DNA from 3 places in the Streptacidiphilus sp. MAP12-16 genome. Region 1 is predicted to be linked to each of the others. Evidence: riboswitches for the same ligand, from Rfam matches in the RefSeq annotation. Region 1 holds a riboswitch; each other region holds the start of a gene.
The links. Region 1 has a riboswitch for thiamine pyrophosphate ahead of thiO (glycine oxidase ThiO). Riboswitches for the same ligand answer to the same signal wherever they lie in the genome.

Region 1 (3,270 bases):
GCGCACCCGGCGTCCTCCAGCTTGCGGGCCAGGACCGGGTCGTCGTTGGTGTAGGGGAGGACGACGAAGCCGTCGTCGACGAGGGTCTCGGCGGCGTCAAGGAGTTCGATCGGGTCGGGGAGCAGGGTGCGCTCGTCCGCGACGACCTCGAGCTTCACCCAGTTCGTCCCCAACGCCTCGCGGGCCAGCCGGGCGGTGAGCACGGCCTCTCCGGCGGTGAAGCAGCCCGCGGTGTTGGGGAGTACCTGGATGTCGTTGCGCTGCAGGACCTCCAGCACGGAGCCGCGGGCGGAGGGGTTGATACGGCGCATGGCGACGGTGGTCAGCTCGGTGCCGGACAGGCGCAGCGCCTGCTCCAGCACGTCCAGGCTGGGTGCGCCGCCGGTTCCCATGATCAGACGGGAGCCGAAGCTGCGGTCGGCGATGGTGAGGATGTCGTCGGACATGGCTCCGGATCAGCCTCCTTGGACTGCGGTGAGGATCTCGACGCGGTCGTCGGCGGCGAGGGGGGTGGCGGACCAGGCGCTGCGGGGCACGACGGCCTCGTTGACGGCGGCCGCGACACCCGAGGGCGCGGCGCTGAGGCCGGCGACGACCTCGGCGAGCGTGGTGCCGGGCGGGACCTCGCGGGCGTCGCCGTTGACGCGGATGGGCAGAGTCGTCGTCATAGGGAGGCCTCCGAGAGGGCACTGTGCCGGTCGAAGCGGGTCGGGGCGAACGGGGCGGCCTCCGGCGGCAGGTTGCCGGTGGCCAGGTACGCGGCGACGGCGTCGGCCGTGACCGGGGTCAGCAGCACGCCGTTGCGATGGTGGCCGGTGGCGGCGACCAGCCCCGGCAGTGCGGTCGGGCCCAGCAGCGGGGCGTTGTCCGGAGTGCCGGGGCGCAGGCCCGCGCCGGTCTCGACCAGAGGGAGTTCGGTGATGCCGGGGACCAGCTCGTGAGCGTCCCTGAGCAGCTCGTACACGCCCCCTGCGGTGACGGTGGTGTCGAAGCCCTGCTCCTCCATGGTCGCGCCGACGACCAGCTCGCCGTCCTCGCGCGGGACCAGGTAGAGGTGGCAACCGCGCACGACGGCGCGGAGGTTGCGGGAGAGGAAGGGCACGCCGAAGGCCGAGGTCATCCGCAGACGCAGGATCTGGCCCTTGACCGGGCGAACCGGAAGCCGGGCCTCCGGCGGCAGGCCGGGTATCTCGCCGGACCAGCAGCCGGCGGCCAGCACGGTCTGATCGGCGGTGAGGACGGCGCCGCCCTCGGCGAGGGCGCCGGTGGCGCGGTCCTGGCGGGTCGTCACGCGAGCCGCGCGGGAACGGTGGATCCGGACGCCCGCGCGGAGGCAGGCCTCGACCAGGGCCGCGCCGAGGCGGCGGCCGTCCACCTGGTGGTCGCCGGTCACCAGCAGGCCGCCCTGTACGGACGGCGCGAGCATGGGTTCGAGCTTGCGGCACTCGCGGCCGGTCAGCCAGGACACGTCCAGGCCGAGGCGCTGCTGGAAGGCGTACAGCTCGCGCAGCTCGGCGCGGTCGTCGGCGTCGAGGGCGGTGGCGAGGGTGCCGCAGACCCGGTAGCCGGTGGACAGGCCGGTCGCCTCGGTGAGCTCGGCGGCGAAGGCGGCGTAGCGCTGGTTGGAGGCGATGCCGAGCCGCAGCAGCTCCTCCTCGCCGTACTGGAGCTCGGTGACGGGGGCGAGCATGCCGGCAGCGACCTGGTTGGCGCCCTGGCCCGGGGCCGGGTCGAGAACGGTGACCGAGAGCCCGCGTTGGGCGGTGCGCCAGGCGACGCCGAGACCGATGACGCCGCCGCCGACGACCAGCACGTCGGAGTGGCCGCCCGCGGTGTCGTCGCCGTCTGCTCGGCCGCCGTCTGTTCGACGGCTCTCTGTTCGACCGCTGTCGATATGGGCGCGTGACACGGTGCTGCGCTCCCTTCGCCGGCATGACCCGGATCAGGTTCGGACGGTCGGAGGCCTGCCGCCTCCCTCTCAGCCCGGTACGCCGGGCTCCCGTGGTTTCCCGTCCACTGTAGTCGCGCGCATGCGGCTTGGACCGACCGGCACATGGTGGCTGGCGTCACGGGGCGATGGCCGTCGCCTGGACGGCTTGTCGTCGGTCGACCGATGCTCCGCATCGACTCCCTCCTCCGCACCCCCGCCCGTCGCCCGACCACCACCCCCAAGGGAAGCGCTTCGCGCCCCGCTCTTGGCCCGCGCCCCGCTCCTTCATCCAGCCACCATGTGCCGGTCGGTCCTACAGTGGCGGGATGTCTGAGCGGGAGAGCGTGCGGCAGAACGTGCAGCGCATCGTCGTGGCGGGCGCGGGGATGGCCGGGGTGCAGACCGTCGTCGCGCTGCGCGAGCAGGGCTATCCGGGCGAACTCGTGCTGGTCGGGGCGGAGCACCACCCCCCGTACGACCGGCCGCCGCTGTCCAAGGACATCCTGCTGGGCCGGGCCGAGCACTCGCGCTTCGAGGTCGACTACACCGAGCTGGGCGTCGAACTGCTGCTCGGCCGTCGGGCCGTCGGCCTCGACACCGAACGGCGGCTGCTCCACATCGAGGGCGGAGACCTGCCCTACGACCGGCTGGTGCTCGCCACCGGCGCGACGCCGGTCGTCCTGCCCGGCCAGCCCGCGAGCGCCTACCTGCTGCGGACGCACGATGACGCCGTCGCACTCAAGGGCGTGCTGCGCCCCGGCGCGCGGATCGTCGTCGTCGGCGCGGGCTGGATCGGCGCGGAGGCCGCGACCGTGGCGCGGCTGCTGGGCTGCGAGGTGACCGTGCTGGAGGCGGCGCCGGTGCCGCTCGCCGGTGCGCTGCCCGCGGAGGTCGGCGAGCGGATGCGCGACTGGTACGCCGAGGCGGGCATCGAGCTGCGGACCAGCACCGGGGTGGGCGGCGTCGTGGCCGGGGACGAGCGACTGGAGGGCGACGCCCGCACCGCCGTCCTGCTGACCGACGGCAGCGAACTCGTGGCGGACGCCGTCGTGGTGGGGATCGGGGCCCGGCCGGACACCGGGTGGCTGGACGGATCCGGCATCGCCCTGGACGACACCGGCGCCGTCGCCGCCGACGCCTGGCTGCGGACCTCGGCCGAGGGCGTGTTCGCGGTCGGCGACTGCGCCTCGTTCCCTTCCGCGCGCTACCGGACGCGGCTGCGGGTGCACCACTGGGACAACGCCCTGCAGGGCGCGCGGGTGGCGGCGACCAACGCACTCCGGCTGGAGGAACTGGGCCCGGAGCAGGTGTACGACCCGGTGCCGTACTTCTGGTCGGAG
Region 2 (3,270 bases), on a different contig from region 1:
TACGACGCGCAGGGGCAGGTGCTGGCAGTCTCCTGACGCCGAACCGGCTCGGGAGACCGGTGGCTGAGGAGACTGGTGGTTCGGGAGACCTACGGCTCGGGCGGTCTGCGGCTCGGTCTGTCGGGCGTGGAGCGCGTCAGCGCCGGTGGCGGTGCCGGGCCCGACCGTCGGCCGCCTCGCTGCTCACGCGCGGGCGGGGAAGTGTCCTCTCCGGCCGCCGCCCGTCGCGGGACGCGACGAGCGCGGCAAGGCCCGTCGTCAGCGGCACCGAGGCGATCAGACCGATGCTGCCGACCAGCGTACGGACGATCTCCTCGGCGACGATCTCGCTGGTGGCGACCGTCCAGACACCCCGGTTGGCGATCGAGAACAGCAGCATCAGCGGCAGGGCCGCGCCCGCGTAGGCCATCACCAGGGTGTTGACGGTCGAGGCGATGTGGTCGCGGCCGATCCGGATGCCCGCCCGGTACAGCGCCCGCGCACCCATGGACGGGTCGGCGGCGCGGAGTTCCCAGACCGAGGACGCCTGGGTGACGGTGACGTCGTTGAGCACGCCCAGCGAGCCGATGATCACCCCGGCGAGCAGCAGCCCAGGCAGCTTGATCCCGGCATACAGGGAGTGGACCAGCGCCGTCTCGTCGGAGGTGTTCCCGGTGAGGTGGGTGAGACCGATGAACTCCTTCCCCAGGAAGCCGATCAGCGCCAGCGAGGTCAGCGTTCCGATCACCGCCACCGAGGTGCGGGCCGACAGCCCGTGGCAGAGGTACAGCGCGATCAGCATGATCGCGCCGCCGCCGACCACGGCCACCGTCAGCGGGTCCTCGCCCTTGAGGATCGCGGGCAGCACGAACAGCGACAGCACGGCGAAGCTGATCGTCAGCGCGACCAGCGCGGCGAGGCCGCGGAGCCGGCCGACCAGGACCACAGCGAGGGCGAAGACCCCCGCGAGCACGGCCAACGGCAGGGTGCGGTCGGCGTCGCCGATCGAGTACTGGAGCGAGGCCGGCGCCGTCGGCGAGTAGTCCAGGACGACCTTCTCGCCCGCGCTGTAGACGGCGGTCTGGTCCGGGGTCAGCGTCTGCTGGACCGACTTCCCGCTGTCCTTGCCACTGGTGACCAGCACTGTCACCAGCGTGCAGGCGCCCTGGCCTGCCTGGCCGCTCGGAGCTGCCTGGGCGGCCGGGTCGCTGGTGGCTCCCCCACCGCAGACCACCGTCTTCGTCCCGGTCACCGTCCCGCTCACGGTCGGCTGGTCGAAGCCGATGCCGGTCGAGGCGTGCGCGGGCAGCCTGCCCGGCCAGAGCAGCACCATTCCGGCCACCACCGCCACGGCGAACGGCACCAGTACCGCGGCGATGATCCAGCGCAGCCGCCGGGACGCCGGAGTCGCTGGTCCATGGTCGTGGCTGTGCCCGTGGCCATGGTGGAGCGAGTCGTGGCCGAGCTCGTCATGCCGGGTGCTGGTTCCAGCCACGGGAGGGGGTCCTTCCGGTACGCGCGGAGTGAACCGTACCCGACGACCCCGGCATCCGCCGAGGACCCACGGAGATCCCGGCCGCCGGACGTCCACTGGTCAACCCGTGCCCGCGCTCGCTACGGTGTCGGCATCTCGATTGCAGACGCGGGAGCTCGGAGCACCGGGCTGAGAGGGCGCTGACCGCCGTACACGGATGAGTACGGCAGCTGCTTGCGCCGACCGCACGAACCTGACCGGGTAATGCCGGCGTAGGGAGAAGTGGGTCTCATGACCATGCACGAAGCAGCGCAGCAGTCTGTCCCCGACAGCGCCCCCAGCTCCACCCCCAGCACCGCCCCCTCCAGCACGGGTACCGGATACCCGACGCCTGCCTGGCGCAAGGCGTACCGCAGCGGCTCACGCCCCGACCTGCGCGTTCCCTACCGGGAGGTCCAGCTCAGCAACGGCCGAACCGTCCCGCTGTACGACACTTCCGGCCCGTACACCGACCCGGCGTACGTGGCCGACGTCCGGCGCGGGCTGCCGCCGCTGCGCGAGGGCTGGATCAGCCAGCGCGGTGACGTCGAGGAGTACCACGGGCGCGAGGGACGGCCCGAGGACGATGGGCTCAAGCACACCTCGCCGCGCGGCGGCCTGGCCAACCTGGACGCGGTCTTCCCCGGCCGCCCGCGCCGCCCCCGGCGTGGCCGCGACGGCGCGCCGGTGACCCAGCTCGCCTACGCGCGGCGCGGAACGGTCACCGCCGAGATGGAGTTCGCGGCGCTCCGGGAGGGGATGGATCCGGAGGTGGTCCGCGCGGAGATCGCCGCCGGGCGCGCTGTCCTGCCGGTGAACGTGAACCACCCCGAGGTCGAGCCGATGCTGATCGGCAGCCGCTTCCTGGTGAAGATCAACGCCAACATCGGCAACTCGGCGGTCACCTCCTCCATCGAGGAGGAGGTCGAGAAGATGTCCTGGGCCACGCGTTGGGGAGCGGACACCGTCATGGACCTCTCCACCGGCCGCAACATCCACACCACCCGCGAGTGGATCCTGCGCAACTCGCCGGTGCCGATCGGCACCGTCCCGCTCTACCAGGCACTGGAGAAGGTCGACGGGAAGGCGGAGGAGCTGTCCTGGGAGGTCTACCGGGACACCGTCATCGAGCAGTGCGAGCAGGGCGTCGACTACATGACCGTGCACGCGGGCGTGCTGCTGCGCTACGTGCCGCTGACGGCCCGTCGCAAGACCGGCATCGTTTCGCGCGGCGGCTCGATCATGGCCGCCTGGTGTCTGGCGCACCATCAGGAGAACTTCCTCTACACCAACTTCGAGGAACTCTGCGACATCCTGCGCGCGTACGACGTCACCTACTCGCTGGGTGACGGGCTGCGCCCGGGGTCGATCGCGGACGCCAACGACGAGGCGCAGTTCGCCGAGCTGACGACGCTCGGAGAGCTGGGCAGGATCGCGCGGTCGAGGGACGTGCAGGTGATGATCGAGGGCCCGGGACATGTCCCGATGCACAAGATCAAGGAGAACATGGACCTGCAGAAGGAGATCTGCGACGAGGCCCCCTTCTACACGCTCGGCCCGCTGACCACGGACGTCGCACCCGGCTACGACCACATCACCTCGGGCATCGGCGCAGCGATGATCGCCTGGTGGGGCACGGCGATGCTCTGCTACGTCACCCCCAAGGAACACCTGGGCCTGCCCAACCGGGACGACGTCAAGACCGGCGTGATCACCTACAAGATCGCCGCCCACGCCGCCGACCTTGCCAAGGGCCACCCGAGCGCCCAGGACTGGGA
Region 3 (3,270 bases), on a different contig from region 1:
GTGAGCCTGACGTCGCACTCCAGGGCGTCCGCACCCTGCTCGACCGCGAGCTGGTACGCCGCGAGGGTGTGTTCGGCCAGGGTGCCGGACGCGCCCCGGTGCGCGACGACACGGGTGGCCGCACGGTTGGGAAGCACGATCGGCCTCAGCGGCGTCCGGGGGTGCGGCGTCTGCCGCTGCGGCGTCCTGGTCTGCGGTGACCGGGGCTGCGGCGTCTGCGGATGAGGTGCGTTGGACACGGAACAACGATAGGCGCGCGCCCGCCGCCACCTCGGTTGCGTCAGGTGAATTCTGACGGTGTGGCCGGTTAACGGCCCCTGCGGAGCAGCGGCGTCAGGGCCCAGGTCAGTAGAGCGGGGACGACGAAGGAGAACAGCGACGCGGACGTCCACACCTGCGGGTGGATGTGGGTCGCGTCCTGCGCGTGCGCCCAGAAGTCGGGCCAGCCCTTCGCCCACCCGGTGAGCTGCGCCGGTGCGATCAGCTGGTACACGGCGAAGCCCACGGCCCAGGGCAGCAGCGTGAGCCAGCGCGTCGGCGCGGTCTCGGACAGGTCCCAGCCGCCTTCGCGCTTTCCCGCGCCGAAGAAGAAGTCCACCGCCAGCACGGCCGACAGCGGTACGAACACCGCGCCGATCAGCCCGAGGAAGGACTCGTAGCCGGTGAAGTCGGTGACCAGCAGCGCGAGCCCGGTGACCAGCGCGCCGAGCCCGACGGTCAGGATGCGGCGGTCGACCCTGGGGAAGAGGTTCTGCAGCGACATGGCGGTGGAGTAGACGTTGGCGAAGGACTGGTCCGCCTCGCGCACCACCAGAACGGTGAAGAAGACCCAGCCCGCCGTGATGCCCATGAAGGTGGTGAAGATCTTGTTGGGGTCCCCGCCCACCTGCACCAGCGCCAGCAGACCCACGACGTAGCACCACACCTGGGAGACGGTGTAGCCGGTGAACGCGCCCCAGAAGGAGCTCCGAGTGGTCTTCGCGTGCCGGGTGTAGTCGGCCGCCAGCGGCACGAAGGAGATGGAGACCGCGATCACCGAGTCCACGGCCGGAAGGAAGCCGGTCCAGTTGCCGGGGCTCGGGTCCGGCACGCCCCGGCGCAGCAGCTCCACGGTGAAGAACAGCATCGCGACGCCGACCGCGACTGCCACGTACTTGCGCAGCACGGCGATGGAGCCGAGCGGACGGATCGTCATCGCCGTCGTCAGCGCGCCCGCGGCCACGACGTACACCCAGTGCGGAACGCCGCCGTACAGCGCCTCCGCGCCCATGGCGATCACGGTCAGCTCGAACACGCCCCAGCCGAGGCACTGGACGATGTTGAGCACGGTCGGCAGGTAGGACATCCGGGTGCCGAACAGTCCGCGCAGGATCGCCATCGCGGGCGCGCCCGCCCTGGTCCCGATGACGGCGGCGACGCCGAGCATCAGCGAGCCGATCACCGTACCGGCGACGATGGCGGTGAAGGACGCGGCGAGGGAGAGGTCCTTGCCGTTGAAGACCAGGACGGTCGCGGCGCTCTGGAAGCCGATCAGGCTCACGCCGAGGTTCGTCCAGAAAGCCGCCTGGTCGCGGAAGCCGAGAGTGCGCGGCGGGTTGGTGTCCAGGACGAGTGGCGCCTCGGGGCGCGGGCCGGGCTGCGGCTGGTCCAGGACAGGGGACGGCGACACGGACGTCACGATGCTCAGCTCCCTACGCCGGCATTACCCGGTCAGGTTCAGGCGGTCGGCGCCCCGTGTTCGGCGCCCTCTCAGCCTGGATTGGTCCAAGCTCCCGCGTATCAGTTCGAGGGTCATGCTAGGGCCACAGGCGCGACAGGCCAAGGCACGGTCGCGTCTCGGACGCCCGCCGGACGCCGACCTGGAGCTGGCCCAGAGCTGGCTCAGAGCCTGCCGAACGCCTCAAGTGCCCTCGGACGCCCCCGAACAGTCGCGTTAACAACTTCCTTCGGGACTCGTAAGGAACCTCTCAGACGGGTGCGCTATAGATGCGACATGGGGAATAGCGCATGGCTGGCCCTTACGATGCCCTGACACTGGGTGGGCAATGCTTGGGACCGAGGTCCCGCACTAGGAGGTCATTCGTGAGTACCGAGCACGAGGGTGGGAACGCCGGGTCGGAGCAGCCCGTCCCCACCAGTGGGGATTCGGCGGGACCGTCCCCCGACGTGCGGACGCGCGCCGTGCCGACCGACGCCGCGCCGGACGACACCGTCGTCCAGCCCGTCCAGCCCGTCCAGCCCGTCCAGCCCGTCCAGCCCGTCCAGGACGCCGGCGCCCCGGACAACACAGCGGCCGAGCAGACCCTCGTCCAGCCGGTCGCCGCTCAGGAGCCGATCGACCCGCCGGCTGACCCGGCTCTCGCCGGCTACCCGCCGCCGAACGCGCAGCAGCCGATAGCTGAGCCGACCGTGCCGCCCGTTCCACCCGTCCCACCGGTGCCTCCGGTTCCCGCCGCGCCCGTCCTGGCCGCGTTCCCGGAGCAGCCGCTGCCGACCGTTGCCGCCGCCCCGGAGTTCCCGCCGCCGGTGGAGGCGACCGCCTACGCCCACCAGTCGCCCCCGCCGCCCCCGTACGGTGCTGCGCAGCCGCAGTACGGCGGCTACCCGGGCGGAACTCCCTTCCCGCCGTACGACGACGGCACCGCGTCGCGCAAGAAGCGCCGCGGCGGCCTGATCGCCTTGCTCGCCGCGACGGCGATCATCGCGGGCGGTATCGGCGGCGGTATCGGCTCCTGGCTCGAGACTCGGGACAGCTCGAGTGGCAGCACGACCGTCACCTCGACCATCGACCCCAAGGCGCTCAGCCGCGCACCCGACAGCATCGCCGGGATCGCCGCCCGTGCGCTGCCCAGCGTGGTGACCATCGAGGCCAGCAACTCGCAGGAGTCCGGCACCGGTACCGGCTTCGTCTACGACACCCAGGGCCACATCCTGACGAACAACCACGTCGTGGCTCCGTCGGACAACGGCGGCAAGCTGACGGTGAAGTTCTCCGACGGCAGCAGCTACCCGGCCACGATCGTCGGCCGGGCCTCCGGCTACGACGTCGCCGTGATCAAGCTGTCCCAGACGCCGAAGAAGCCGCTGGTGCCGCTGGCCCTCGGCAACTCGGACCAGGTGGCTGTGGGTGACACCACCATCGCCATCGGCGCGCCCTTCGGGCTCTCCGGCACGGTCACCTCGGGCATCGTCAGCGCCAAGAACCGCCCCGTCGCCTCGGGAGACTCGACCGGCGCGCAGACCTCCTACATGAACGCCCTGCAGACCGAC

Region 2: another riboswitch for thiamine pyrophosphate. It lies ahead of thiC (phosphomethylpyrimidine synthase ThiC); the one in region 1 lies ahead of thiO (glycine oxidase ThiO).
Region 3: another riboswitch for thiamine pyrophosphate. It lies ahead of ABIA33_RS18025 (cytosine permease); the one in region 1 lies ahead of thiO (glycine oxidase ThiO).

What each region holds. Positions count from the first base shown of each region.
Region 1 is NZ_JBGCBY010000005.1:264,242-267,511, forward strand. It holds gene ABIA33_RS08570 (thiazole synthase) at 1-446, opposite strand, end outside; gene thiS (sulfur carrier protein ThiS) at 456-668, opposite strand; gene thiO (glycine oxidase ThiO) at 665-1,813, opposite strand; TPP riboswitch at 1,919-2,004, opposite strand; gene ABIA33_RS08585 (NAD(P)/FAD-dependent oxidoreductase) at 2,257-3,270, shown strand, end outside.
Region 2 is NZ_JBGCBY010000012.1:32,122-35,391, forward strand. It holds gene ABIA33_RS17695 (hypothetical protein) at 1-36, shown strand, start outside; gene ABIA33_RS17700 (YibE/F family protein) at 137-1,474, opposite strand; TPP riboswitch at 1,612-1,750, shown strand; gene thiC (phosphomethylpyrimidine synthase ThiC) at 1,745-3,270, shown strand, end outside.
Region 3 is NZ_JBGCBY010000012.1:107,429-110,698, forward strand. It holds gene ABIA33_RS18020 (glycerophosphodiester phosphodiesterase) at 1-140, opposite strand, end outside; gene ABIA33_RS18025 (cytosine permease) at 308-1,669, opposite strand; TPP riboswitch at 1,672-1,786, opposite strand; gene ABIA33_RS18030 (trypsin-like peptidase domain-containing protein) at 2,083-3,270, shown strand, end outside.